DNA from 2 places in the Streptomyces sp. NPDC050703 genome. Region 2 is predicted to be linked to the other one. Evidence: riboswitches for the same ligand, from Rfam matches in the RefSeq annotation. Region 2 holds a riboswitch; the other holds the start of a gene.

Region 1 (4,098 bases), on a different contig from region 2:
GCTGCTGAGCGGCGTACCGGCACTTCGAGTCCCGTCCGTTATCCGGACCGGGGTTCCATGGCGCGAGACTCTCGCTTAGATTTCCCGCACGTCAAGCATGGGATCAGTGAGGGAACGGAGCCGCGCTATGTCAGATGCGCCTGAAGTGAACAGACCGGTGGTCACGCCGGTCCGCGTGGTCATCGCCGTCTGCCTCGTCGCGCCCTTCGTGGCGATGCTCTGGGTGAGCTCCTACGCCAAGGTGGACCCGACCTTCATCGGCATCCCGTTCTTCTACTGGTACCAGATGCTGTGGGTCGTGCTCTCCACGGCGCTCACGATGGTCGCCTACAAGCTGTGGCAGCGCGACCAGCGCGCCCGCGGGGCCGAGCGGGTCCAGGGGGGTGCGGGCCGATGAACGTCCTCGCGGCCGGCACCGACGGTGTCAACGGCATAGCACTCGCCGTCTTCGTCTTCTTCTTCGTCGCGGTCACCGTCATGGGCTTCCTCGCCGCCCGCTGGCGCAAGGCGGAGACCGAGAGCCTCGACGAATGGGGCCTCGGCGGCCGCTCGTTCGGCACCTGGGTCACCTGGTTCCTGCTCGGCGGCGACCTCTACACCGCGTACACCTTCGTCGCCGTCCCCGCGGCGATCTACGCGGCGGGCGCGGCCGGGTTCTTCGCGGTGCCCTACACGATCCTCGTCTATCCGCTGATCTTCACCTTCCTGCCGCGGCTCTGGTCGGTCTCGCACAAGCACGGCTACGTGACGACCTCGGACTTCGTGCGCGGACGCTTCGGCTCCAAGGGGCTCTCCCTGGCGGTCGCGCTCACCGGCATCCTCGCCACCATGCCGTACATCGCGCTCCAACTCGTCGGCATCCAGGCCGTGCTCGACGTCATGGGCGTCGGCGGCGGCCCCGACACCAACTGGTTCATCAAGGACCTGCCGCTCCTGATCGCCTTCGCGGTGCTCGCGGCGTACACGTACTCCTCGGGTCTGCGCGCCCCCGCCCTGATCGCGTTCGTGAAGGACGGCCTGATCTACCTCGTCATCGCCGTGGCGATCATCTACATCCCGATCAAGCTGGGCGGCTTCGACGAGATCTTCCGGGCCGCGGGCGACAAGTTCTCCGCCGCCAACGACGCGGCGGGCAAGCCCGTCGCCGGGCTCGCGCCGGGCGAGGCGGGGCAGTGGACGTACGCGACGCTGGCCCTCGGCTCCGCGCTCGCGCTCTTCATGTACCCGCACTCGATCACGGCGACGCTCTCGTCCAAGAGCCGCGACGTGATCCGCCGCAACACCACGATCCTGCCGCTGTACTCGCTGATGCTCGGCCTACTCGCGCTGCTCGGCTTCATGGCGATCGCGGCCGGGGTCAAGGTGGAGAACGGGCAGCTCGCGATCCCGCAGCTGTTCGAGAACATGTTCCCCGACTGGTTCACGGGCGTGGCCTTCGCCGCGATCGGCATCGGCGCGCTCGTCCCGGCCGCCATCATGTCCATCGCCGCCGCGAACCTCTTCACGCGCAACATCTACAAGGACTTCCTCAAGCCGGACGCGACGGCCGAGCAGGAGACCAAGGTCTCCAAGCTGGTCTCGCTCCTGGTGAAGGTGGGCGCGCTGGCCTTCGTCCTCACCATGGACAAGACCGTCGCGATCAACTTCCAGCTCCTGGGCGGCATCTGGATACTCCAGACGATGCCGGCGCTGGTCGGCGGCCTGTTCACGCGCTGGTTCCACCGCTGGGCGCTGCTGGCGGGCTGGGCGGTCGGCATGGCCTACGGCACCCTGGCCGCGTACGGCGTCGCCTCGCCCACGCAGAAGCACTTCGGCGGCTCCTCCGACGAGATCCCCGGCATCGGCGAGATCGGCTACATCGGCCTCACCGCGTTCGTCCTGAACGTCATCGTGACGGTGGTCCTCACCTTCGTCCTGCGGGCCGCGAAGGCCCCCGACGGCATCGACGAGACCTCGCCCGAGGACTACACCGCGGACGCGGGAGACCCCGGCGTGATCGAGGAACTGCCCCCGGCCACCGCGGGCGCCGTGCACTGACCGCGCCCCACCGCACAGGGGCCCGTCGGGGCCCCGTCCACCGCCGTACGAAGGGCCGCCGGGCGACCGGCGGCCCTTCGCCGTACCCACGACCGCCCCCGCACCGACACAAGATGTGGGCCCGCTTTCCCGGCCCGGCACAAGATGTATGCTCATGCTCGCTGTCGCCGCAGGGGAATCCGGTGCAAGTCCGGAACTGTCCCGCAACGGTGGACGTGTACGCATTCGGCGTACGCGGAGTCCGAAGACCTGCCGGCAGCGCACCCGTGCCGTCCGGCCCGGGTGCCGACCGTCCGGGCCTCGTGGAGTGGGCCGGTGGACGCGGTGCACCGCCCTGCGCGCGTGCCCCCGTGCGCCCTCCCCTCCCCCGTCCCGGAGCCGAGCGAGGGAGAGCCCCACGTGACCATCGCGCCTGCCGATCCGGCGCCGGCGACGAAGCCGCCGACCGCCGAGGGTGCCGAAGGAACCGACGGCCCGGGAGCCGCGCTGCTGCGCACCCTGACCGACCTCACCGCCGACCTCCCCGACGCCGACCCCGGCCGGGTCGCCGCCGCCGCGCTGCGGGGCCGCTCCGCCCGCGCTGACGTGTCCGAGCTGCGGGAGCTGGCGACCGAGGCCGCCGCGGGGCTCATCTCCGAGGACCCCGAGTACTCGAAGCTGGCGGCCCGGCTGCTCTCGATCGGCATCCGCGAGGAAGCGGCCACGCAGGGCGTGCGCTCCTTCACCGACTCCGTGGCGGTGGGCCACCGCGAGGGCCTGATCGCCGACCGCACGGCCTCGTTCGTGACGCGGCACGCGGCCCGGCTCGACGCGCTGGTGGAGGCGGCCCTCGCGGACGGCGCCGACTTCCGCTTCGGCTACTTCGGCCTGCGCACCCTGTACAGCCGCTATCTGCTGCGCCACCCGATCACCCGGCAGGTCATCGAGACCCCGCAGCACTTCATGCTGCGGGTGGCGAGCGGCCTGGCGGAGGACGACAGCGTCCGGGCGGTGGACGAGGTCGCCGCGCTGTACGGCCTGATGAGCCGCCTGGACTACCTGCCGTCGTCGCCCACGCTCTTCAACTCCGGCACCCGGCACCCGCAGATGTCGTCCTGCTACCTCCTCGACTCGCCCCTGGACGAGCTCGACTCGATCTACGACCGCTACCACCAGGTCGCGCGCCTCTCCAAGCACGCGGGCGGCATCGGACTCTCGTACTCGCGCGTCCGTTCCCGCGGTTCGCTGATCCGGGGCACGAACGGGCACTCCAACGGCATCGTGCCGTTCCTGAAGACGCTCGACGCCTCGGTCGCCGCGGTGAACCAGGGCGGCCGGCGCAAGGGCGCCGCCGCCGTCTACCTGGAGACCTGGCACTCCGACATCGAGGAGTTCCTGGAGCTGCGCGACAACACCGGTGAGGACGCGCGCCGCACGCACAACCTCAACCTCGCGCACTGGATTCCGGACGAGTTCATGCGCCGGGTCGCCGCCGACCAGGAGTGGTCGCTGTTCTCCCCCGTCGACGTGCCCGACCTCGTCGACCTGTGGGGCGAGGAGTTCGACGCCGCCTACCGCGCGGCGGAGGCCGCCGGGCTCGCCAAGAGGACCATCCCCGCCCGTGAGCTGTACGGCCGCATGATGCGCACCCTCGCGCAGACCGGCAACGGCTGGATGACGTTCAAGGACGCGGCCAACCGCACCGCCAACCAGACGGCGGAGCCCGGCCACACCGTGCACTCCTCGAACCTCTGCACGGAGATCCTGGAGGTCACCGACGACGGCGAGACGGCCGTCTGCAACCTCGGCTCGGTGAACCTCGGCGCCTTCGTGGACCCGGACTCGGGCGACCTCGCCTGGGACCGGCTCGACGCGACCGTCCGCACGGCCGTCACCTTCCTCGACCGCGTCGTCGACATCAACTTCTACCCGACCGAGCAGGCCGGGCGCTCCAACGCCAAGTGGCGCCCGGTGGGCCTCGGCGTGATGGGCCTCCAGGACGTCTTCTTCCAGCTGAAGCTGCCCTTCGACTCCCTCGGGGCACGGGCGCTCTCCACCCGCATCGCCGAACGGATCATGCTC
Region 2 (4,098 bases):
GCCCCCGCGAAGGCGCCCGCCGAGACCGACAGCGCTCCCCCGCCGACGCCGAGGACCACGACCGCCACCGCGCCCGTGGACGCGCCCGAGGAGACCCCGAGCACGAAGGGGTCGGCGAGCGGGTTGCGGAGCAGGGACTGCATGACCGCGCCGCAGACCGCGAGGCCCGCGCCGCAGACCGCGGCGAGCAGGGTGCGCGGCATCCGCAGGTTCCAGACGATGCCGTCCCTGATGGGGGTCAGCCGTGCCTCTCCCCAGCCGAGGTGTGCGGCCACCGCCGACCAGACGTCGGGTACGGAGATGTCGGCGGGGCCGATGGTGACGGCCACCGCCACGGAGAGCACGAGCGCGGCGGCCCCGGCCGACCAGAGCAGAGTCCGGCGCAGCGGACTCCGCGCCAGCGGACCCCGCGGCAGCGGGCCCCGGCGTGACGCGTCCCGTGTCACGGGAGCGGCGGACCTCACTTGACGAGCCCGAACTTCCGCAGCCCCGCGGCCACCTGCTCGATGCCGTCGACCGTACGGATCGTGGGGTTCATCGCCTGGCCGCTCAGCAGCACGTACCGCTTCTTCTTGACGGCGGTCAGGTTCTTGGTCGCCGGGTTGGTCTCCAGGAACTTGATCTTCGCGGCGGCGCTCTCGGCGGACTGCGACTTGCGGGTGAGGTCGCCGATGACGAGGACGTCGGGGTCGCGGTCGGCGACGGTCTCCCAGTTGATCTGGGGCCACTCCTCGTGGGTGTCGTCGAAGACGTTCTCGGCGCCCAGCTCGCGCGTGATGATGCCGGGGGCCCCGCAGCAGCCCGCCATGTAGGGGGCGTCGGAGTTGGCGAACCAGTAGAGGAGCGAGGTGCCGGAGGCGTCGATGTCCTCGGTGGCCCTGGTGACACGCGCCTTCAGGCCGGCGATCAGCTTCTCGCCGCGCTCCTCGACCCCGAACACCTTCGCCAGGTCGCGCACCTCGCCGTAGACGGTGTCCATGGTGAGCGTCTTGACGCGCTTGCCGTCGCCGCCGCCCGCGTTGTCCTTGCCCGCGCAGTCGCTGGGCGAGACGTAGACGGGGACGCCGAGTTCGGTGAACTTGGCGCGGTCGGCGACGCCGCCCTTGCCGACGGTGTAGAGGAAGGAGGCGCTGACGAAGTCGGGCTCCTTGGAGAGGACCTTCTCCAGGGCGGGGTAGCGGTCGGCGAGCCGCTCCACCGTGGCGTTGTCCTTCGCCACGTTCTCCAGGACCGGGTCGGTCCAGGTGCCCGTGCCCGCCATGCGGTCGGCGAGGCCGAGGGAGAGCAGGATCTCCGTGGAGCCCTGGTCCAGCGAGACGGCCCGCCTCGGCGGGGCCTCGACCTCGGTCTTCGCACCGCAGGAGGTGACGGTCACGGGGTAGCCGGGCTTCGCCGCCCCCGCCGTCCCCTCCCCGGCGGGGCCGCCGCACGCGGTCAGCGCGAGCACTCCCGCGCAGGACAGGGCGAAGGTACGTATGCGGGCTTTCGAGGACACGTGATCCCTTGGGTCTCACGGCTCATACGCGGAGCCTGGTCTGCGTCACGACCTCTGCCGCCCGGTGTGCGGGCAGAGGCGCCAGCAGGTCTTCGGACTCGGGATCGGCCGGGCGGAGCGCCTTCCCGGGTGTCCGTGGACGCCCAGTGGCCGTGTGCCCCGCCCGTCCCCCTCACCGCTGCGCGTCAGTTCCGGATTCGCACCGGATTCCCTGGCCCAGGTGTGGGTTTGACTGGCTTGCGCAAGTTATCACGCGGGCTCAGGGGGTCCCGGCGGGCCTCGGCTCCCCGCGGTAGGTGCCGAAGGACCAGCGGTTGCCCTCGGGATCGGCGATGCCGAACTCGCGACTGCCGTACGGCTTGTCCTCGATCTCCGCGGTGATCTTCACTCCGGCCCCGGTCAGGCGGGCGTACAGGGCGTCCACCCGGTCGGTGACGACGTAGGCGCCCGCGGTACCCGGCGTGCCGCAGGTGCCGCCGGCCGCGTCCGGGTCGTACGAGCCGAGCATGACGCCGCCGCCCTCCGGCCAGTCGAGCTGGGCGTGGGCCACGCGGCCGCCGTCCTCGTACACGGCGGTGCGCAGGAAGCCGACGGTGCCGACGAGGAAGTCGATCAGGGCGGGGGCGTTCTCCGCCTGGAGGGCGGGCCAGATGGTGGGGGCGGGGGTGGTGCCGTGTGCGGGGGTTTGTTCCGTGCCTTGTGCCGTGGCGGGCGGGGTGGTCTGCGTGGTGTCCCGTGTGGTGTCCATGCCTCCTACTCTCCGTCCGGGCGGTGTGCCCCGGCTTGGATATTCCGGCACTCTTCGGCCAGCCAGCGGGTGGGGCTGGCTCCCGTGTACTGCCGGAAGTCCCGTACGAGGTGGGAGTGGTCGTAGTAGCCGCAGTCGGCCGCGATCCGGGCCAGGTCCTGCGGGGCGCCCGCCGCGGACGCGCGGACCACGGCGGTCTTGGCGTGCTGGAACCGCGTCAGGCGCGCGGCCTGCTTCGGGGTGAGGCCCGTCTCGGCGCGGAACAGCGAGGTCAGGCGGCGTTCGCTGAGCGCCACGTGGCGGGAGAGGCCGCCGATGGTGCCCGCGCCGCGGTGCCTCGCGAGCCAGGCCCATGCCTCGGCGACCTCCGGGCGTACGGAACCGGCCGTCCGGTCGTCGGCGGCCCTGCGGCGCAGGTAGACGGAGAGGGCGTCGAAGCGGTCCTCCCAGCGGTCGAGGCCGCAGAGCCGCTCCCGGAGCTCGGCGGCGCGCCCGCCGAACACGTCCCTGCCGTCGACCACCAGCTCGCCGGTGAGCTCGGCCGCGGGCAGGCCGAGGAGCGCGCGGGCCGCGAGGGGGTGGACGGCGAGCTGGATGCCGGCCTCGTGCTCGGGCTGGACCACGTGGGCGGGGCTCTGGTGGAGGCCGCCGACGATGATGTCCGTGCGGATGGCGTCCGTGCCGGTGGCCTGCTGCGGGGTGTGGCCGGTGGCGATGGGGCCGTCCAGGGAGAAGATCACCGTCAGGTACGGGGACGGCAGGCCGCGGTGCAGGGCCGGGCGCTGGCCCGTCGTGCGGTAGCCGGTCGCCGATATGACCATGCCGTTCAGGTGGGGCACGGTCCTTATGAACTCCCTGGAGGCCATGTCTCCATTATGAGCGGGGGCTGGCCGGGGGCCTGGCGGTTCGGCTTCTGCGGGGCGGGGGCTGGCCGGGGGCCTGGCGGTTCGGCTTCTGCGGGGCGTGGGGGTTTTGCGCCCCTGGGGGCTGGCCGATCCGCTTGTCTGCGGGTCGTGGGGGTTGGTCGCGCAGTTCCCCGCGCCCCTGAGAGGGGGGCCTGGCCGTTTCGCTTGTCTGCGGGTTGTGGGGGTTGGGCGCGCAGTTCCCCGCGCCCCTGAGAGGGGGGCCTGGCCGTTTCGCCTATCTGCGGGGCGTGGGGGTTGGGCGCGCAGTTCCCCGCGCCCCTGAGGGGCTGGCCGATCCGTCTGTCTGCGGGGCGTGGGGGGTGCGCGCGCAGTTCCCCGTGGGGCTGGGGGCTCGGGTGTCAGGGGTGCTGGTTGGTTGCCCATGATGCGATCTGTTTGGCGAGTGGGGTGCCCGTCCTCGTCCAGGCGAAGTGGTCGAGGTGGCCGCCCGCCTCCTGTGCGGTGTAGTGCCGCCGGGTGAGCCGGACCCGGGGGGTCTTGGCGAGCAGGTGGTCGAGGGCGGAGGCGGGGGCGAGGGTGTCGTGCTCCACGGAGACGGCGAGTACGGGCACGTCGAGGACGGCGAGGGCCGCTTCGTAGTCGAGCGTGGCGCCCCTGGGGGCGTACCGCCCTGTGCGGCCCTGCCGCGCCCAGTCGCGCATGACGCCCTTGGGCTGGTCGCCGCCGAAGCCGAGCCGGGACCCCGGCCAGCGGCCGAGCACCGTCGACACCCCGGCGACGAGCAGTTCGCCGAGGAGGAGCGCGGGGCCGCGCAGTGGGCCGTACGCGCGGAAGTAGACGGAACCCGAGGCCACGAGTGCCACCCCGGCCACCCGGGGGCCGCGCCCCGAAGCGGCGTACAGCAGGGCGAGTTGGCCGCCCAGGCTGTGGCCGAGGAGGTACAGGGGCGGCTCGGGTCCCAGCTCGGCGCGGATCGCGGCGAGGACGGC

What was found. A riboswitch is a leader RNA that binds a small molecule or an ion and turns the genes downstream of it on or off. The one in region 2 is predicted to bind cobalamin.
Region 1: it holds a riboswitch for cobalamin, as region 2 does, so the genes downstream of both, AB0I16_RS32165 (ribonucleoside-diphosphate reductase subunit alpha) here and AB0I16_RS18530 (ABC transporter substrate-binding protein) in region 2, are expected to answer to the same signal.

What each region holds. Positions count from the first base shown of each region.
Region 1 covers NZ_JBFAHX010000056.1:8,418-12,515, forward strand. The annotation lists gene AB0I16_RS32150 (YbdD/YjiX family protein) at 1-8, shown strand, start outside; gene AB0I16_RS32155 (DUF3311 domain-containing protein) at 128-397, shown strand; gene mctP (monocarboxylate uptake permease MctP) at 394-2,037, shown strand; cobalamin riboswitch at 2,179-2,309, shown strand; gene AB0I16_RS32165 (ribonucleoside-diphosphate reductase subunit alpha) at 2,437-4,098, shown strand, end outside.
Region 2 covers NZ_JBFAHX010000018.1:21,165-25,262, forward strand. The annotation lists gene AB0I16_RS18525 (iron chelate uptake ABC transporter family permease subunit) at 1-401, opposite strand, end outside; gene AB0I16_RS18530 (ABC transporter substrate-binding protein) at 461-1,495, opposite strand; cobalamin riboswitch at 1,561-1,747, opposite strand; gene AB0I16_RS18535 (VOC family protein) at 1,755-2,243, opposite strand; gene AB0I16_RS18540 (helix-turn-helix domain-containing protein) at 2,249-3,109, opposite strand; gene AB0I16_RS18545 (alpha/beta fold hydrolase) at 3,508-4,098, opposite strand, start outside.